DNA from 3 places in the Undibacterium sp. 5I1 genome. Region 1 is predicted to be linked to each of the others. Evidence: predicted binding sites of a transcription regulator. Region 1 holds the regulator's gene; each other region holds the start of a gene.
The links. Region 1 encodes sigma-54, which starts transcription at its own class of promoters, with help from an activator protein. Its sites were predicted from a motif close to TGGCANGNAANCTGCTTT; they were not measured.
Positions count from the first base shown of each region.

Region 2: the regulator sigma-54 is predicted to act here: its motif matches at 5,013-5,030, upstream of RGU72_RS14150 (TorF family putative porin).
Region 3: the regulator sigma-54 is predicted to act here: its motif matches at 2,998-3,015, upstream of RGU72_RS17265 (outer envelope protein).

Region 1 covers NZ_JAVIWI010000001.1:4,254,567-4,261,290, forward strand. The annotation lists gene RGU72_RS18640 (HAD family hydrolase) at 1-363, shown strand, start outside; gene lptC (LPS export ABC transporter periplasmic protein LptC) at 360-992, shown strand; gene lptA (lipopolysaccharide transport periplasmic protein LptA) at 1,033-1,617, shown strand; gene lptB (LPS export ABC transporter ATP-binding protein) at 1,622-2,362, shown strand; gene RGU72_RS18660 (RNA polymerase factor sigma-54) at 2,380-3,876, shown strand; gene hpf (ribosome hibernation-promoting factor, HPF/YfiA family) at 4,030-4,374, shown strand; gene ggt (gamma-glutamyltransferase) at 4,679-6,487, opposite strand.
Region 2 covers NZ_JAVIWI010000001.1:3,204,485-3,211,208, forward strand. The annotation lists gene RGU72_RS14125 (SDR family oxidoreductase) at 1-516, shown strand, start outside; gene RGU72_RS14130 (dihydroneopterin aldolase) at 603-1,001, shown strand; gene ttcA (tRNA 2-thiocytidine(32) synthetase TtcA) at 1,076-1,990, shown strand; gene RGU72_RS14140 (ammonium transporter) at 2,221-3,810, opposite strand; gene RGU72_RS14145 (P-II family nitrogen regulator) at 3,840-4,178, opposite strand; gene RGU72_RS14150 (TorF family putative porin) at 4,203-4,955, opposite strand; gene RGU72_RS14155 (accessory factor UbiK family protein) at 5,297-5,539, shown strand; gene RGU72_RS14160 (YifB family Mg chelatase-like AAA ATPase) at 5,559-6,724, shown strand, end outside.
Region 3 covers NZ_JAVIWI010000001.1:3,944,979-3,951,702, forward strand. The annotation lists gene RGU72_RS17255 (PAS domain-containing methyl-accepting chemotaxis protein) at 1-384, shown strand, start outside; gene RGU72_RS17260 (BMP family ABC transporter substrate-binding protein) at 704-1,783, opposite strand; gene RGU72_RS17265 (outer envelope protein) at 1,970-2,809, opposite strand; gene RGU72_RS17270 (ABC transporter ATP-binding protein) at 3,438-5,108, shown strand; gene RGU72_RS17275 (ABC transporter permease) at 5,110-6,228, shown strand; gene RGU72_RS17280 (ABC transporter permease) at 6,225-6,724, shown strand, end outside.

The DNA of each region.
Region 1 (6,724 bases):
ATTCAGACCGCGATTATCAGCGCACGTCAGTCGCCGATTGTGGGGCGCCGTGCTTCCGATTTGGGGATTGTTCATTTGCGCCAGGGCATACATGACAAACGATCTGCTTTTGAAGAGTTGTGTATGGAACTGAATATCGCAAGAGAGTATTGCGGTTTTATTGGCGATGATGTAATCGATTTACCCGTGTTAACGCGAGTTGGTTTTGCCGTCAGCGTGCCGAATGGACATGCCGAAGTACGTTCCCGCGTTGATTATGTGACGCGGGCTACTGGCGGTAACGGCGCAGTCCGCGAAGTCTGTGATTTTATATTGCAGGCTCAAGGTAAATACGACCAGGCTTTAGTGCCTTTTTTAATATGAAAACCTTTATTTCTTTAGACCGGTTCCGGATTTGGCTATCCATTGTGATTCTTGGTATTGTCGTACTGTGTAGTTTTTGGGTTTTAGAAGTCATGCGCAAACATGATGTACAAAATACCTCAAATCTTCAAACCAGAATTGAGCCTGATTATTATGTTGAAAATTTCAATTTTATTCGGCTGCCAAACAAGGGGAAAATGAACTATCGTATTTCGGGTGATCGCTTAATTCATCGTCCGCGTTATGATAATTTTGAAATATCACAGCCGCGTATTAATAGCTTCGACGAAAATAAAACTCCTTTATTTATGCAAGCTGACAAAGCGGTAATCGAACAAAAAAATGCGCAGACAGCCGTCAAAATAGCACCGCGAGATAGTGATGAAATTCACTTATTTGGGCACGCCAAGGTAACCAGACCCGAGAGCCCAACGACAAAATACATGGAGTTGCAGTCCGACTATTTATTACTTTTACCTGATCTGAATATTATGAAAACTGACAAGGCAGTGAGTCTTTTTTCACAAAATACGGAAACGCATGCGATCGGAATGTTCGCCAATAATGAAACTCAGGAAGTAAATCTGCTAAGTAAAGTTCAAATTCAGATCCAGCCTAAAAAACAGTAGATCAGTTGCCAAATTCAAGTAACAGTATGAGGATATATTCATGACATTTTTTAAACATCAACGTAAATACAAACATCAAGCATCGATATCATTTGCATTGATAATTGCAAGTCTGTCGTTGACTCATTCCCCTGCGTTTGCTGAGAAAGCAGATAGCCAAAAGATGACAGCAATCACCTCAGACCGATCTGATCGTAACGGTAAAACGAATGTAACTACGTTGACCGGTGATGTGATCATTATCCGTGGGACATTAATAGTAAAAGCGGCTCGTGCCGTAATGACTGAGACGGCAACCAGTACTAGTTATGTGCTTTTTTCAGCACCGGGAGTGCAGGTGTTTTTCCGCCAAAAAAGAGATGGCGGCGCTGATTTATGGGTCGAGGGCGTTGCTGACAGGGTTGAGTATGATGACAAAACCGAGATTACGAAATTTATTTCTAAAGCCGATGTGAAATATCTCGACGGGACTGTAGTCACTCAAGAACAAAAGGGTGAATATTTGTCTTACGACAGCCTGAACGATCTTTTTGTCGCTGAGAATAATAGTTCCGGTACAACGGTGCCTGGCTCTGGCCGGACTACCTTGTTCATCGCGCCAAAATCTGACAAAAAAGTCAAATAACAAGATGAGTACATTGTCGATTAAAGGTTTACAAAAACGTTATGGCGCACGCCAGGTGGTAAGCGATGTGTCATTGGATGTGAAGAGCGGTGAAGTCGTTGGTTTGCTGGGTCCTAACGGCGCAGGTAAGACGACATCGTTTTATATGATTGTTGGTTTGGTCACCTCGGATGGCGGTGAAATTAATATTGATGGCGTAGATATTTCACGCCTGCCGATACATAAAAGAGCCAAGTTGGGTTTGTCCTATTTGCCGCAAGAAGCCTCAGTGTTTCGTAAGTTATCGGTAGAGGACAATATCCGCGCCGTACTTGAATTGCAAAAAAATCCAGAAGGTAAATTTCTGACTAAGGCTGCCATTGAGCAACAATTAGACACCTTACTTGCTGAATTGCAGATTGAGGGTATTCGAGAGAATCAGGCTCTGTCATTGTCCGGCGGTGAGCGTCGCAGGGTAGAGATTGCCCGGGCGCTGGCAACTAGTCCTCGTTTTGTCTTACTGGATGAGCCTTTTGCGGGCGTTGATCCAATCGCCGTGATTGAAATTCAGCGTATTGTGGGCTTCCTGAAAGATAGAGGGATAGGGGTACTGATTACCGATCACAATGTGCGCGAAACCTTGGGTATTTGTGATCACGCTTACATCATCAATCAAGGTGCAGTGCTTGCCGCAGGTAAGCCCGACGACATCATCAATAATGAGTCCGTCCGCAGAGTTTATTTGGGAGAGCATTTCCGCATGTAGCGGGAAGCCATATGATGATGAAGCAAAGCCTGCAACTGCGCACGTCACAGCATTTGGCGTTAACGCCGCAATTGCAGCAATCTATCCGTTTGCTGCAATTGTCCACGCTGGAGCTACATCAAGAGTTAGAAAATCTACTTTCCGACAATCCCATGTTGGAGCGGGTAGATGATCCTATGGATAATGCAGTGCGCTTGCTTGCCGACGGCGCCATCAGTGCGACTACGAATAATTCTGAAACTGAATTCGCCGCGCCAGAAAAGAATGGCGATGCTGCTACAGCAAGTGCCAGTTCTGAAAATGCCGACCTTAGCGAAGTCGCTGCCTCTGCCGATAGTACCAGCGCGAATGAAGAAGAGTGGAGCTTTGATGATGTTCCTCAAGGCAGCAAATCGTCAGAAGAAGATGACGGACGTCCGCAATTAGAGGCAGCGCAAACCAGCCTCAGAGATCATTTGCTGGAGCAGATGCGGCTGAACATCCGTGAGCCGCGAGATCGGGCTCTGATTGAGCTGATGATTGATGCCTTGGATACCAATGGCTATTTGATGGAAACACTGGAAGAAATTCATGCCAGCTTGCCGTTGGAGTTATGTGTTGAGCCAGAAGAATTATCCTTTGCGCTGAACATGTTGCAGAACTTTGACCCTAGCGGTGTCGGTGCCAGAAATGTATCCGAATGTCTGGCCTTGCAGATTAAACGTTTCCCTAAAATTCCTTTTGTGACGCGTCGGCTGGCGCAAAAAATTGTTGAGAACCACATCACTTTATTCGCTCAAAGAGATTTTAATAAGTTGAAGAAAATTCTCAATTGTGATGACGAGGATTTACGCGAAGCGCAAGTGGTTATTCGTCAATGTAATCCCAAACCGGGTGCTGAATTTGCCGCGGCCGCTTCGGATTATGTCGTGCCGGATGTGATCGTCAGAAAGACAGTGAACGGCTGGCAAGTATTACTCAACCAAGATGTGATGCCAAAGCTACGTGTTAATAGTATGTATGCCAGCATCATGAAGCAAAATCGTGGTGACGGTACGCTAGGTTCCCAATTGCAAGAGGCGCGCTGGCTAATCAAAAATATGCGGCAACGCTTTGATACGATTTTACGGGTTTCACAAGCGATAGTTGAAAGACAACGTAATTTTTTCACGCACGGTGCCGTTGCAATGCGACCACTTGTGTTGCGCGAAATTGCTGATACACTGGGTTTACACGAGAGCACTATTTCTCGTGTAACGACGCAAAAATACATGCTGACCCCGCATGGTATGTTTGAGTTGAAATATTTCTTCGGTAGCCATGTCGCGACGGAAGCAGGGGGGGAAGCATCATCCACCGCGATACGTGCACTCATCAAGCAGTTGATAGGAGCAGAAGACCAGAAAATCCCACTCTCTGACAGCAAGATTGCAGACATGCTGGGAGAACAAGGCATGGTAATTGCGCGACGTACAGTCGCCAAATATCGCGAAGCTTTGAAAATCCCGCCAGTAAGCCTGCGCAAATCTTTGTAACTTGTTCTTGAAATATCCTCGTATGTTGCTATATATAATTTAGCTCAATAAATAATTTAAATATTAGTCTGCCAATTCATCGTCTGATTAAATTTACATTAATTGAGTTAAGATAAAATGTTTGTAACAAGTAAGATTACCAAGGAGCGTAGTATGAATCTCACCATCAGTGGACATCACCTCGAAGTAACTCCTGCAATTCGTGAACATGTGCAAAATAAGCTTGAACGTATCAGGCGGCATTTCGATCAAGTAATTGATATCGCCGTCATCCTGACCGTGGATAAGCTCAAAGAAAAGGAAAAACGCCATAAAGCAGACATTAATCTGCACATCAGTGGCAAAGATATTCATGTTGAAAGCCTGGCACAAGATCTCTACGCCGCCATCGACACTCTCATCGACAAACTAGACCGACAAGTCATTAAACATAAAGACAAAATCCAAAATCATCAACATGACGCGATCAAACACATACCCGATCCGACGCCAGTGTAAGCAGATGACTTAGTCGCTTTTTCGATTAGAAAATAGCAAAAAAGGACGCAATTCGGCGTCCTTTTTTTGTTTGCGTAACACTTGATTTGGTTTCGAAGATTATGTGCTGATATAAATATACTCCCCTATTATTTTTATAAATATGGCTTATTGTCCAGTAATTACCTGGACAACTAAAATATACTTGGGGAGAGTATTTATATTGAATAACTGGAGAAATAAGCGATACTCGTAGCTATTCATTTCTTTAAGCCGCACAGATTAGTTTGTACCCGTTTAAATTTCTACGCATTTAAATTTGACCTTAATACCCCAAAGTTTTTCCGTCAGGATTGCGCGGATCTGAATAACCATCAAATCCCTGATTGCTCATTTGTATAGTTTGTGTGCGACCCATAGTCGGTGACAATTTCAGATGCTGACCTTTTTGCTCCAGTATGTTTAAGGTATCGATGCTGATCCCTTTTTCTACGCGCAATTGATCTGGCATCCATTGATGATGAATACGAGGCGCAATGCTGGCTTCGGCAACATTCATATCATGGTCAATCACATTCATAATAATTTGCAAACTGGTGGTGATAATCCGGCTGCCACCTGGGCTGCCTGTGGTCAAAAATGGTTGTCCGTCTTTTAAAATAATTGTCGGTGACATTGAGCTGAGCGGGCGCTTGTATGCCGCAATCGCATTGGCATCGCCACCAAGTAATCCAAACGCGTTGGGAGCACCCGCTTTTACGGAGAAATCATCCATTTCATTATTTAAGGTAATGCCGGTGCCGCTAGCAACGATGCCGCTACCAAAATTCAGATTCAACGTGTAGGTGGTTGCGACGACATTACCATACTGATCTGCTGTAGCAAAATGGGTAGTTTGATCACTTTCGTAAGGCGCTAGTTTACCGGGCTTGATTTGATCGGACGGCGTTGCATGTTCTGGATTAATTTTCTTTGATAACTCATCAGCATAGGCGCGCGATGTCAGTGCTTTAATAGGTACTTTGACAAAATCCGGGTCGCCCAAATATTCAGAACGATCGGCATAAGCGAGCTTCATGGTCTCCGCCATCAGGTGTAAGTTTTGTGCACTGTTACTGCCTTGTTCTTTAATCGGAAAGTGTTCAAGAATATGCAACATTTGTACGATGTGTACGCCGCCTGAGCTGGGTGGCGGCATGGACACGATTTCATAGCCGCGATAATTACCTTTGACGGGTTCGCGCTCGACGACCTTATAATTTTTCAGATCTTCTGCACTGATAATGCCTTCATGCTGCGCCATTTCTGCAACAATTTTCTTTGCGATGGCCCCTTGATAAAAAGCACTTGCGCCTTCTTTTGCAATTAACTTGAGGGATGCAGCCAGATCTTTTTGGATTAATTTTTCACCAGCGACCAAAGGTTTGCCATTTTTAAAAAAGATCGCTTTGCTTGATTCCCACGCACCCAAATGATCATATTCTGCGTCGAGGATGCTGGCTAAATGTGGACTTACCTCAAAGCCTTGTTCTGCCAGTTGTATCGCAGGTGCAATGACATCTGATAATCTCATGGTGCCGTATTTACTTAGCGCCTGCGTCAATCCGGCGACAGTTCCAGGTACGCCAATCGCCAAATGCGAGTAGAGTGATTTGCCTGGAATGACTTTGCCTGCTTTATCCAGATACATGTCGCGGCTTGCTTTGATGGGTGCCATTTCGCGGAAATCCAGTGCGATGTCTCTACCCGATTTGGCATCATGGATTAGCATAAAACCTCCACCACCAATATTGCCTGCATTTGGCAACACCACCGCCAGCGCAAAGCCAACCGCCACCGCAGCATCGACCGCATTCCCGCCACGCTTTAGCATATCTAGGCCAACTTGCGTTGCTAAGCCTTGTTCGCTCGCCACCATCCCATGCTGCGCATGGATTGGACTGACGATGTCATAACCAATATCGTATTTGACGACGGGATTAATACGAGTGGTTTTAGTTACGAATTGCGCTTGTACGGTAGTAATGCTTGATACCAGCGTCAGCACGATTAATCCCAAACGTGATGCGCGCAACAAGCTTGTTGAATTTGATAGAAGTGGGCAAGGCATTGGGAAAAGTAGCGGAGCGCGCATGGATTGTCCTTGGGGCGTTTCAATATAATCGATTTTAACTTGATCGTTCTTATTCAGGCAGACAGGATTATTTTTATTAGTTGAGCTTCTTGCAAAATACCCAAACCAGTAAAGTCGAGCATGGGTGTGGCCACTGTTGCGATTGGTTTTCTTGTTTGAAGCGGCACATGTGACATGAATTTGTGCCGGATTATCGTTTTATGGCGTGTCAATCCCTATGTGACCATCACTGCCCCT
Region 2 (6,724 bases), 1.1 Mb from region 1:
AATAACGCCTCGCTATTTGAGGAAGATAGTATTAGCGATGTCTCCAAACTGCGTTTAGATAAACATATGCATGCCAATTTGTTAGCTCCGCTTTTGTTATCACGGGCTTTACATGCAGCCACGCCGGATGGGCAACAAAGCTGCGTGATTAATTTGCTGGACCAAAAGCTGCAAAATCTGAATCCTGATTTTTTGTCGTACACCCTATCCAAAGCAGCCTTGCAATGCGCCACAACGACCTTGGCGCAGGCACTCGCGCCCAAGGTGCGCGTGGTTGGTGTGTCGCCCGGGATTACGATGGTGTCCGGCCACCAGACTGCTGACGATTTTGCGCAAGCACATCAAGTCACGCCGCTGGGTCGCTCTAGTACACCTGAGGATATCGCCAATACGATTTGCTTTGTCGCCGACATGCCTGCGATTACGGGCACGACCATCATGGTGGATGGCGGCCAGCATTTGCTGCCGTCTGCACGTGACATTATGTTTTTAGCGACCTCGGCGACACCTAAATAAAGATCTTATTCCTTACCTGTATTCGACCTACTGTAGTTTTACAATTCCATAATTCCATAATTCCATTACATTGAACTGACCCCATCATGCTATCTGTCCTCCACTATCCACAACTCGCCGATTGCCGTCGTTTATTTTTGCGTAATTACGAAGTCATGATCAATATCGGTGTGCACGATTTTGAGAAAAAAGGCGAGCAACGCGTGATCATCAATGTAGATTTATATATTCCGCTGGCGCTCTCCACTCCGTCTGCAGATCATCTGGACGAAGTAGTAGATTATGATTTTATCCGCGAAACTATTGCGCAACGCATGGCACAAGGGCACGTTCATTTACAAGAAACCTTGTGTGACGATGTCACCAAAAGTATGCTGGCACATCCTCGCGTGCGCGCAGTCCGGGTCTCTACCATGAAGCCCGATGTCTACCCCGATTGCGAAGGTGTGGGCGTAGAAGTATTTCAAATTAAAACCGACATTTAAGCGCCATCATGCAAGCACAAGAAACCACTTTTGCCGATTTGTCTGATTTGTCTAATTTATCTAATAACGGCGCGATGCCAGTGCAGACACCAGTTAGCCAAAAGTCGCAAGAAAAAATCACTTACGAAAATAATAAGCTGCACAAGCGCCTGTGCCGCCAGGTTGGTCAGGCGATCGGTGATTTTAATATGATAGAAGACGGCGACAAGGTCATGGTCTGCCTGTCCGGCGGCAAAGATAGTTATGCCATGCTGGATATTTTAATGACGCTGCGTGAACGCGCGCCGATCAATTTTGAGATCATCGCCGTCAATCTCGATCAGAAGCAACCTAACTTTCCCGAGCATATTTTGCCAGCGTATCTGGAAAAACTGGGCGTCCCTTACCACATCGAAAATCAAGATACCTACAGCATCGTCAAACGCCTGATCCCGGAAGGCAAAACTACCTGCTCGCTATGCTCCCGCCTACGTCGTGGTATTTTGTATCGGGTTGCAGATGAACTGGGCGCGACTAAAATCGCTCTCGGTCACCATCGTGACGACATTTTAGAAACCTTTTTTCTGAATATGTTTTTCGGCGGCAAACTCAAAGGCATGCCCGCCAAATTGCAATCCGACGATGGCAAACATATTGTGATCCGCCCGCTGGCGTATGTGAAGGAAGAGGATTCAGAACGCTACGCTCAGGTCAAGCAATTCCCGATTATTCCCTGCGACCTCTGCGGTTCACAAGAAAATCTGCAGCGTAAGCAAATCAAAAATATGTTGCGTGGCTGGGAAAAGACTAATCCTGGTCGCGTAGAAAGTATATTTTCGTCACTGACCACGGTGGTGCCATCGCACTTGATGGATAAAAATTTGTTTAGTTTTACAGATTTAAAAATCGATGGCGTAGCAAATGCCAACGGCGATATTGCCTTTGATGACGAGCCCTGCGCAACGCCCTCAAAGAATGTGATTTCTTTCAATCTTGGTATGGAAGAGTAATCTGTACTCAAAGCGCCAATTGAAACTCTGGAGAAATAGCACTGAGTTCAACTAAGATTAAGTTGTTTCTATAAAAAAATAGGCACTTTATAAAAGTGCCTATCAAGTCAGTCACATGCGCTCTAAACATGCACTGAAGATACTACCCCGAGAAAAACTTTGCAGCTGATGTGAGAACCAGGTAACTGGATTTCACATCAACGATTACATCAATACCTCAACAACATCCATTAGGAATGGTAAGCCGATTCACCGTGGCTGGTAATGTCCAGACCTTCGCGCTCTTCATCTTCAGGTACACGCAGACCGATTACCAGATCAACTAATTTGTATGCGATGTAAGAAACAATACCCGACCACAGTATTGTCGTACCAACTGCAGTTGCCTGGATTTGAACCTGACCAATGATGGAGTAAACATCGGTGGACATTTTGTTCGTGACGTAATCCATGATTCCCTGACCACCGAGTGCAGGTGATGCAAACACACCTGTCAACAAAGCACCCAAAATACCACCGACACCATGCACACCAAACACGTCCAATGAATCATCTGCACCCAGTAAGCGTTTCAGGCCATTGACGCCCCACAGGCAAATCACACCTGCCAGCAAACCAATGATCAGGGCGCCCATAGGACCGACGAAACCGCAAGCTGGTGTAATCGCAACCAGACCGGCAACCGCACCGGAAGCACCACCCAGCATCGATGGCTTACCTTTAGACATCCACTCACCGAAAACCCAGGAAACAGTCGCAGCAGCAGTAGCCAGCAAGGTATTGATGAACGCCAGTGCAGCGACATCGCCTGCTTCTAAAGCAGAACCTGCATTGAAACCAAACCAACCCACCCACAATAATGACGCACCGATCATGGTCATTGTCAGGGAGTGTGGTGCCATCGATTCTTTACCGTAACCAACACGCTTGCCGATCAAATAAGCACCAACTAAGCCTGCTACCGCAGCGTTGATATGAACGACAGTACCGCCAGCGAAGTCCAACGCACCTTTTTGGAACAGGAAGCCGCCTTTTGCAGTTTCAGTCGCCAAAGTCGCAGCATCTTTAATCGCATCAGGACCCGTCCAGAACCAGACCATGTGCGCGATCGGCAAGTAACTGAAAGTGAACCACAATACGATAAACAGTAAAACGGCGGTGAACTTAGCGCGCTCAGCAAATGCGCCGATGATCAGGCCGCAAGTAATTGCTGCAAAAGTCGCCTGGAAAGCCACATAGACAAATTCAGGAATCACAACACCTTTGCTGAAAGTTGCCGCAGTCGCGAACGTTGCTTTGGCCGGATCCCAAATACCGTTGAGGAACAGGCGATCAAACGAGCCAATAAATTTGCCACCTTCTGTGAATGCCAATGAGTAGCCGTAAATGCACCAAAGTACGATAACCACTGCAAAAATCATGAAGACCTGCATTAAGATTGACAGCATATTTTTAGAACGAACCAAGCCGCCGTAGAACAAAGCCAAGCCTGGAATTGTCATCAAAATGACTAGCAAAGTAGATACCATCATCCAGGCAGTATCGCCCTTATTGGCAACAGGTGCAGGTGCAGCAACAGCGCCTGAAGCGGCTGTAGCATCTGTCGCCGCTGCCGGTGCTACTGGCGCCACGGCAGCACTGGCAGCGGCGGATGCCATTTCAGCAGGCACTGATGCAACGGCTGGCGCAGTAACAGCAGCAGTAGAAGCTGGTGCATCCACTTTGGCAGATGCTTCATCGGCTGCGATTGCCGACGATGCAAAGCCAACGGACAGGAACAAGGCGCTAGTTATCAACGCTTTGCAGAATGTTTTTTTCATGTGTGATCTCCCTGATTCCACGATATCGGTCACAGTGCGTCGTTGCCGGTTTCACCGGTACGAATACGCACAACTTGTTGCAAGTCATAGACAAAAATTTTGCCGTCGCCGATTTTCCCGGTACGAGCAGCAATCTCTATCGCTTCAATAGCACGATCAACAATCGCATCATCTACCGCAGCTTCAATTTTTGTCTTGGGCAAAAAATCGACCACATATTCGGCACCACGATACAACTCGGTATGCCCTTTTTGACGTCCGAAACCCTTGACTTCAGTGACTGTAATCCCTTGCACACCAATAGCAGACAGTGCTTCTCGCACCTCGTCTAGCTTAAAGGGTTTAATAATGGCGGTAATCAGTTTCATGCTGACCTCTATTTAATAAATGTTTTAGAACGACTTCAGTGCGGAGAAAACTAAGCTTGTCTTACCAGTAAATTTACCTGCAGGTGTGTAATATAACTTCTCATCAGCATTGGTTGCGATAGCGGCAAGGCTAAAGGTGACGCCAACAAATTCTTTAGTTACGCCAATCTTCCAGTCGGTGTAAGCAGAGGCAGTATTATTTTTGACGGTTTGATGACCCACATGCAAATTCAGGGTGTAACCGGCATCTGGCACGATATCCACATTGGCACCGATGTCTAAGTAACCACTATTTTTACTATTAACAAATCCAAACAAATTTGTTACTGAATGAGAGTATTTGACATATACCGGACCATAACCGAGTTGGCCGTAGATCTCAGTTGTGTTTGCGTTAGCAAACCCAGGAACACTACTCAAACCATTGGATGGATAGACATATGAGAGAACGCCAACATCGTAAGAGACATCTTTAACGATTTCGCCACGCTTACCGCCGTAAATATCCCATTCAACATTGCCGCTACCACCAGCATCTTTAGTCCATTTAATTGTCGATAACCATGTGCCCGCGTAAAAACCAGTAGGATTGTGGGTGTAATCAGCACCACCTTGTAGCGCAGGGTCGAGACGAGTTTGCGAAATACCACGATAGCGGTAGTCACTTACACCACCGATATTGAAACTAACTTCATTGTCTGGCTTAGCGTCTTCTGCATGAGCCAGACTAGCGCCAAAAGATGCTGCTACTGCAACTGCTAATAGTAATTTTTTCATGGACTTTCCCGTTTTTAGTTATGTTGCGGCTTAAAAAACTTTTACTATTTGCATCCATTAGCAGGAGTCGTGCCAAGCCACCATTTAAACAAAATAAAATTTGCCATTTTTGGAAAAAATCCGCAGCAAACACAGCATTAAATTGCAATTAGGCAGCTGTCAGTGCTTACGTGATGAGTTTGATACGTTATGATTCCATACAAGTTACAATGCAAATAGATGCAAAGTAAGCAATCTATTTTTACCCCAGCCAATAAACGCACCAAATAAAAGCAAATTTAAGTTCTCTGTTTATTTTTACGCCCCATTTAAGAGCATAAAAACTACTTCTAAGGATTAATATGAACAAGCAAGATTTTTTTAGTGATATTCAAACCAAAATTAACCAGGTGTTAGAAAATTCACCAGCCAAAGACATTGAAAAAAATGTCAAAGCGATGATGAGTCAGGGTTTCTCCAAACTAGATTTGGTGACCAGAGAAGAGTTTGATATCCAGGCGCAAGTCCTAGCAAAAACTCGTGCCAAGTTGGAGGCATTAGAAGCGCGCATCGCTGCGCTGGAAGTACCGGCCGATAAAACTTAAACACTAAGCTCAAACAATAATGTCACTCGCCGTACTAAAAAGCCGTGCCCTTACCGGGATGGAGGCACCAGAGGTCACTGTGGAGGTGCATCTGGCAAATGGTCTTCCCGCGTTCACGATTGTTGGTCTGCCCGAAACTGAGGTCAAAGAATCTAAAGATCGTGTCAGAGCGGCTTTACAAAATGCGCGGTTCGATTTCCCTACCAAAAGGATTACGGTCAATCTGGCACCCGCAGATTTGCCTAAAGAATCTGGCCGGTTTGATTTGCCGATTGCCCTAGGTATTTTGGCGGCGTCTGGTCAAATCCCGGGGGACGCTTTAGATCAGTACGAATTTGCAGGGGAATTATCGCTATCTGGTGAGTTGCGCCCTATCCGTGGCGCGCTGGCGATGACATTTGCGATTTGTAAAAACACCCAAAATCCACGCGCTTTTATTTTGCCTCGCGCTAATGCGGATGAGGCCGCACTGGTCAAAGACGCCACCATCTATCCGGCGGATTCGCTACTACAGGTGTGCGCCCACTTCGCCGGTTTTGATGCAGCGGCGAAGCTCAAGCCGCATCAGGTGACTACGGTTACGCAACGTCAGCCTTATCCCGACTTTATGGAAGTGAAAGGGCAACTGCAAGCCAAGCGCGCTTTAGAAGTTGCGGCAGCAGGCATGCATAGTGTTTTGATGGTGGGGCCGCCCGGTACCGGAAAATCTATGTTGGCGGCGCGCTTCCCGGGGATTTTGCCAAGCATGACAGATCAGGAAGCATTGGAATCTGCCGCGGTGCAATCCTTGACGAGCGGCTTCTCGGTGTCTAAATGGAAGAACCGCCCTTTTAGGTCGCCGCATCACACAGCGTCTGGGGTTGCACTGGTTGGCGGAGGTAGTGTCCCGCGCCCCGGAGAAATCTCGCTCGCTCATCGCGGTGTATTGTTTTTAGATGAGCTGCCTGAATTTGACCGTCGTGTTTTAGAAGTCTTGCGTGAGCCGCTGGAGTCTGGTCACATTACGATTTCGCGAGCGGCGCGGCAAGCGGATTTTCCGGCTAAGTTCCAACTCATCGCTGCAATGAACCCCTGTCCATGTGGCTATTTTGGACATACCAATGGCAAATGCCGCTGCACACCGGACAATATCGCTCGTTATCAGGACAAAATTTCTGGTCCTTTGCTGGATCGTATTGACATGCA
Region 3 (6,724 bases), 310 kb from region 1:
ATGTTAGGAGAAACTCTTGCCAAATTAAAACAAGGAGAAGGAGTAGATCGAGAGATCAAGGTGACCGGTGCCGATGGCAGCTTGATCTGGCTTCAATGTACGTTCAACCCCATATTTAATGTAGAAAAAACGCTCTCAAAACTCACCATGTATGCCAGCGACATTACTAGTCAACGTAATACGATGGATCGTATACGCACAGTTGTGGCAACGATTAATGACTTGGCGATGCAGACCAACTTACTATCGTTAAATGCAGCAATCGAAGCTGCCCGAGCAGGAGATGGTGGACGAGGTTTTGCGGTGGTCGCATCAGAAGTCAGGAAGCTAGCCCATCGGTCCGCTGAGTCTGCCAGTGAAATTTCTCAAATGTTGCACAACTAGTCGTTGTGTAGATATCACAATAACTTAACTGAGTGAAAAATAAGGGCTGATAAAGTTCGTCTGATTATAAAAAATAATCTCTTTATGCTGATGATGTGACGCAAACGACACAGCGTGTGTATCGTCTAGTATGCCTCGTTTTTTTACTTAGCAACTTGTGCTAAAAATTCATTTTTCTTCCTTTAGGGTCTATGTGTTACTCATAGGTTAAATCAAAAGCCACCGAATCTATTCAATAAGAGTTGGCGGCGTTGACTGTAATAAGCAGGCGACCGTGTAACAGCATCGCCTTTCTGTCCGGGAGTTAAGTATTGGCGCTTTACTTTGGCAGAGATCCTTCAACGCCTTCGACTAACCAGTTAATACCTAACAGCTCACCCATAGGCAATTCTGCGTTCGCAGCCACTTTGACTTTGCCAGTGTTGTCTTTTAACGGACCACCAAATGGCAGCAATTTACCATCGACAATGGCCTGTTTTTTCTCGTTAAACAGTTTTGCAACATCCGCAGGGACTGATGCATTTAATGGGGAAAGAACGACGAGATTTTCTTTAATGCCCCAAAAGGTTTGCTCAGGTTTCCAAGTGCCAGCCAGCTCGCGTTTGACTTCCTGACTGTAATACACGCCCCAATTTTCTTTGTTCGCAGTTAGTTGGGCTTTAGGGCCATATTTCGCCATATCGGTATCCCAACCAAAAGCGTGCACGCCTTTTTCTTCTGCAACCTGGACCACTGCCGGAGAGTCCGTATTTTGCGCCAGCATATCGGCACCCTGTGCTACCAGAGTCTCAGCAGCTTGACGTTCTTTGCCTGGGTCGTACCAAGTGTTGACCCAGACGACTTTGGTCTTGATTTTAGGATTGACGCTTTTTGCACCCAAGGTAAAAGCATCAATATTACGCACGACTTCCGGTACCGGGAATGAACCCACAAAGCCCAGTGTGTTGGACTTAGTCATCTTGCCCGCGATAATGCCGAGCAAGTAAGCGCCTTCATAAAACCTAGTTTGGTAAGTCCCTAAATTGGCTGCTGTTTTATACCCTGTAGCATGGACAAAATGGACTTTAGGAAATAATTTCGCAACCTTGACTGTTGGATCCATGTAGCCGAATGAGGTCGTGAAAATCAGCTTGTTGCCATCGACGGCTAATTGGCGGATGACGCGTTCTGCATCGGCGGTTTCTGGTACGTTTTCAACAAACGTCGTTTTGATTTTTGCACCAAATTCTTTTTCAATTGCTAGGCGACCTTGATCATGCTGGAATGTCCAGCCACCGTCGCCGACGGGGCCCAGATACACAAAGGCGACTTTGAGTGGTTCGGCAGCAAAGGCTGCAGAGCCTGACATCAAGCTGCTTGCCATAGCGATGGCGGTTACTACGGTACGGATACGGTACATTGATAACTCCTTGTCTTGAATAAATCCCTGATAGCAACGGGGACGACTGGTAAGTACAGACAAACACAATAAGATAAAACGTGTAATAAATACGACTAAAAAAAATCAAGCGTGAAGTCTCAAACTTCTTGCGGGATGAAGCTCGCGCAACTAGTTTGAAACTGTCGCTCTCTCAACTTTGTCCGTTTAAAAATGATATTCAACTCTTGCCATCGGTGTTTTTGCCAATGAGCCGGGGACTTGCGATGGATTGCCGAACTTGTTGCGCCAGTATTGATATTCAAAACCAGCTCGTAACGTATTTTTGCCGATTCCAAGCGCAGTGCCAACGTCATACATGATCATCGCATCAATATTCGTCTCTGGGGAGGTTGGGCCACCATATTCATTTTTTCCTTTGGAGGCGATGTAATTCATATAGCCTTCAAATGCGAATCCGCTTGTGCTGATAGGAATACCCCATGCAGCACTCAGCATAGGATGGAGATCATAGGTGTAGCGGCTAGTGACACCAATAGGAAAGTTGCTCTCTTGCAGTAACAACAGACTGACGTCTAAAAATCCAGGCACATCCACCATCAGTGTTGGGCCGACAACGAGCATGCGCTTTTTGGAGGCATATCCAGTGTCATTCTTCGTGTTCCAATCAAAGCCTGCGGTAATGCCAACACCGCGCACCGGACCGAAGGCTAGGCTCTTACCAGTCACTTTGCCTAGATCTAAAGTGTTCCGGTAGACCACATATGCTTCTTGCGCATTGCTGTCTTTACTATCAGACTGCAACAGATCGATATTGAAATAATTCGAGCCGTATTTGTACCCACTGACATGAGTCAGATTGAATATATGTTTTGAAATGTCTTCTGGGTTGTATGGCTCTGCAAATTTGGAGCCGTAACGATAGCCGATTGAGGTGTCGCTCCAGTCGGCCGCATTGGCCTGACTGACTGTGGCGCTTGCTAGCAGCAATGTGATTGCAGAAGCGAGTTTCTTGCTGATTGAGGATTTTAAGGGTGTTGCCAACATAATGCTCTCCATAAGGATTTACGATTAAATTTGAATCTGTTTCCGCCTAATTATTTTTTGAAACTGGGATGGAACTGGACTGCAGGTAAGAATCGAAAAATCTTTCACTATTCGGTGTTTTATGGACAGTTATAGTTTTAGTTGTCAACAATAATGGATTTGTATGTTGACGATTTCCAATCTCTTTGTCAGCAAAAAATGTGCCACTCTCCTTTTGATTTTTCTCACCAATGAGGAGCAGATTTACTTCGTTTCATTGAATCGAGCGCATTAAATTAGGCCTTAAACGACGATAAATGTGCATTTCTAGTGCGTTTTTAATGGAAAATCGGAAGATTGACAACAGATTGTCTGATCAATACTATTGTTGTGCGCGACTTAACTCATATGATTGATAGGCATGTTATTTTCATCATTGATGGGATGGCGAAAGGAAAATATAACAGCTTTAACCACATTCTAAGTAAACATTGTTATCAATAAAGTGAAATATTGTCGACAATTTGCATCATCTGATTGTATGCTCAGCATGTCGATACAGAGAACTTCTCAATATGGAATGGCTGAGATTGGCATGACAATTGCGACAGTTGATTTTGCTATTTACTTCTCTCTTTAACGGGACGCTATGGATCACTTGCCAGCTTCACCTGAGTTACCTGCGACGGCTCTGCCAATTCAGCCAGATCAGACGATATCGTCATTGACACAGTCGCCTCGTCTGGTGTTAACTGGGATCACCAAGCGCTACCCTACTGTGGTTGCCAACGACGACATCGCACTGACCGTGCAGCCCGGAGAGATTCACGCTTTACTCGGCGAAAACGGTGCCGGTAAAAGTACCTTGATGAAAATCGTGTATGGCGTGATCCAACCCGATGAAGGTACGATTTTGTGGGAAGGGCGCTATATGGATATCACCAATCCCGCCCAAGCGCGACGTATGGGGATAGGAATGGTGTTTCAGCATTTTTCTTTATTTGAGACCCTTACGGTTGCTGAGAATATTGCGCTTGCGATGGATGTGCCGACAGCACCGGCATCGCTCGCCGCCAGGATTACGGAAGTCTCTGACAAATACGGATTACCGATTGACCCTTACCGCCTAGTACATAGCATGTCAGTAGGCGAACGCCAAAGGGTAGAAATTGTTCGTTGCTTGTTATTGGAGCCTAAGCTGTTAATCATGGATGAACCAACATCCGTGCTGACTCCACAGGCGGTATTGATCTTGTTTGACACGTTGCGACAATTGGCTAAAGAGGGTTGCAGCATCTTGTATATCAGCCATAAGTTAGATGAGATCCGGGCACTGTGTGACACAGCAACCGTGCTGCGCGGCGGTCGTGTCACGGGTACTGCGGTACCTAAACAAGAAACCAACGACAGTCTGGCACGGATGATGATCGGTGGCGAACTTGCCGAATGTCATTTAGTCCCACAAGAAACAGGGGAAGTGCGTTTAGCGCTAAACCATTTGTCCATGTCGACGATTGATCCTTTTGGCACCGCGCTGGAATCGATCAGCTTGTCTGTAAAAAGCGGAGAAATATTGGGGATTGCAGGTATCTCTGGTAATGGCCAAAAAGAATTATTAGCTGCGTTGTCGGGAGAAGTTCTCAGCCCGCAAAGTAAGATGATCAGCATTATTGGACAAGATGCCGGACGCCTGAATTCAGCGCAACGACGACGCCTGGGCCTGACCTTTGTTCCTGAGGAGCGCTTAGGGCGTGGTGCGGTGCCTGCCATGAGTCTATTACACAACGCATTATTAACTGGCGCCCGGCATGGCATGGTGAAGAATGGATTTTTACGTCATTCTGCGATTCGTCAGTTCACACAAGAAGTTATTACACGCTTCAAAGTCAAATGCGGTGGCGACAGCGCTGTTGCTTCTAGTCTGTCCGGTGGCAATCTACAAAAATTTATTGTCGGACGCGAGACGATGCTCAATCCCAAATTGATGATAATCGCGCAGCCGACTTGGGGTGTGGATGTGGGTGCTGCACAGATGATACGGCAAGCCCTGATGGATCTGCGACAGCAAGGAGTGGCGCTGCTAGTCATCTCCGAAGAGCTGGAGGAATTGTTCACGATCAGCGACCGTATCTGCGTTTTGGCTGAGGGACGTTTGTCACCGGCATTGCCTTTGGCCGATACAAGTATTGAACAAATCGGAAACTGGATGAGCGGCAAATTTGATACAGTGAGGAAGAGAATGGACGGGTCGTCTATGCAGTCAGACCGTCCATCTATCGCCGGACAAGCAAACAATCATCAGGAGAGCCATTTTGTCTAATATGTTTAAGTTGGAGCGCCGCCCTGTACCGTCTTCCATGATGAAGATCGCATCACCCCTGATCGCGGCAGTGGCGATGTTGCTTACCGGCATCATAATTTTTACTGCACTTGGAAAACCACCGCAACAAGCGTTTTATGTCTTCTTCATCAAGCCGGTCGAGAACATATATGGGGTTGGAGAATTATTATTGAAGGCATCACCTTTATTATTGTGCGCACTTGGTCTGGCAATAGGATTCCGAGCGAATGTTTGGAATATCGGAGCAGAAGGCCAGTTGACGATGGGCGCGATTACCAGTGGTGGCGTCGCGTTGTGGTTGGGAGATACCAGCGTCGCATGGGGTTTGCCGCTGATGTTGTTGGCTGGTGCTCTGGGCGGTATGGCATGGGCTGCGATACCGGCGTTTTTACGGAACCGTTTTAATACCAGCGAAATTCTGGTGACCTTGATGTTGGTTTATATTGCGCAGTTATTTTTATCGTTTCTAGTCCATGGCCCATGGCGTGATCCCCAAGGTTTTAATTTTCCGCAATCGAAAACCTTCGCTGACGCATACTTAATCCCCCTATTAGTCGAAGGTACTCGTACCAACTGGAGTTTTGTGTTGGGATTAGTGCTGGCGATTGCTTCTTGGATTTTTTCTAGTCAGACGTATGCGGGCTATCGTATGCAGGTAGCTGGACTGGCACCTGCAGCGGCGACGTATGCTGGATTTTCGATTAAGCGCAATGTCTGGGTCGCTTTACTGATCAGCGGAGCGACTGCCGGTATGGCAGGTATGTGTGAAGTCGCAGGCCCGATTGGGCAGTTGCAGGCTCAGATATCGCCAGGCTATGGCTTTGCTGCAATTATCGTGGCATGGATCGGCCGTTTGCATCCGATTGGCATCGTGTTTGGCTCGTTGCTGATGTCGCTGCTCTATCTAGGTGGTGAGTCGGCGCAAATGCAGATGGCATTGCCGTCGGCGATCACTGGCTTGTTTCAGGGTTTGTTGCTGTTTTATTTATTGGCAGCCGATCTGTTTATTACCTTCAGAGTAAAAAAAGTCCATACCCATCATAGCTCTAACGTTAACACGCCGAACAAAATGTCCGCTGTGACTAAGGAGGCAGTATGAATTTTGACATTCCATTACTCGCTATTTTTGCCAGCACCGTCACCGCTGCCACACCTCTGATTTACGCCGCATTAGGTGAAACTGTGGTTGAAAAAGCCGGCGTTCTTAATCTAGGGATTGAAGGCATGATGCTGGTCGGTGCGGTCTCAGGCTTCGCAGCCACCTTGGCGACAGGCAGCCCTATAATCGGCTTTTTCGCGGCCGGCTGTGCAGGTGTCTTAATGTCGTTGATATTTGCCGTACTGACTTTGAGTTTGCAGGCGAATCAGGTGGCTACCGGATTGGCGCTGACCTTATTTGGCATAGGTTTGTCCGCATTTGTCGGGCATGATTTCGCTGGTACGCCGATCGCTGGCTTAAAGAAGTTGCCCATTCCTTTCTTGTCCGACATACCAATAATTGGGCAATTGTTATTCAGCTACGACGCGATGGTCTATGGCTCAATTCTTCTGTTTGTTGCTGTTCAATGGTTTTTGGCTAAAAGTTATGCTGGTCT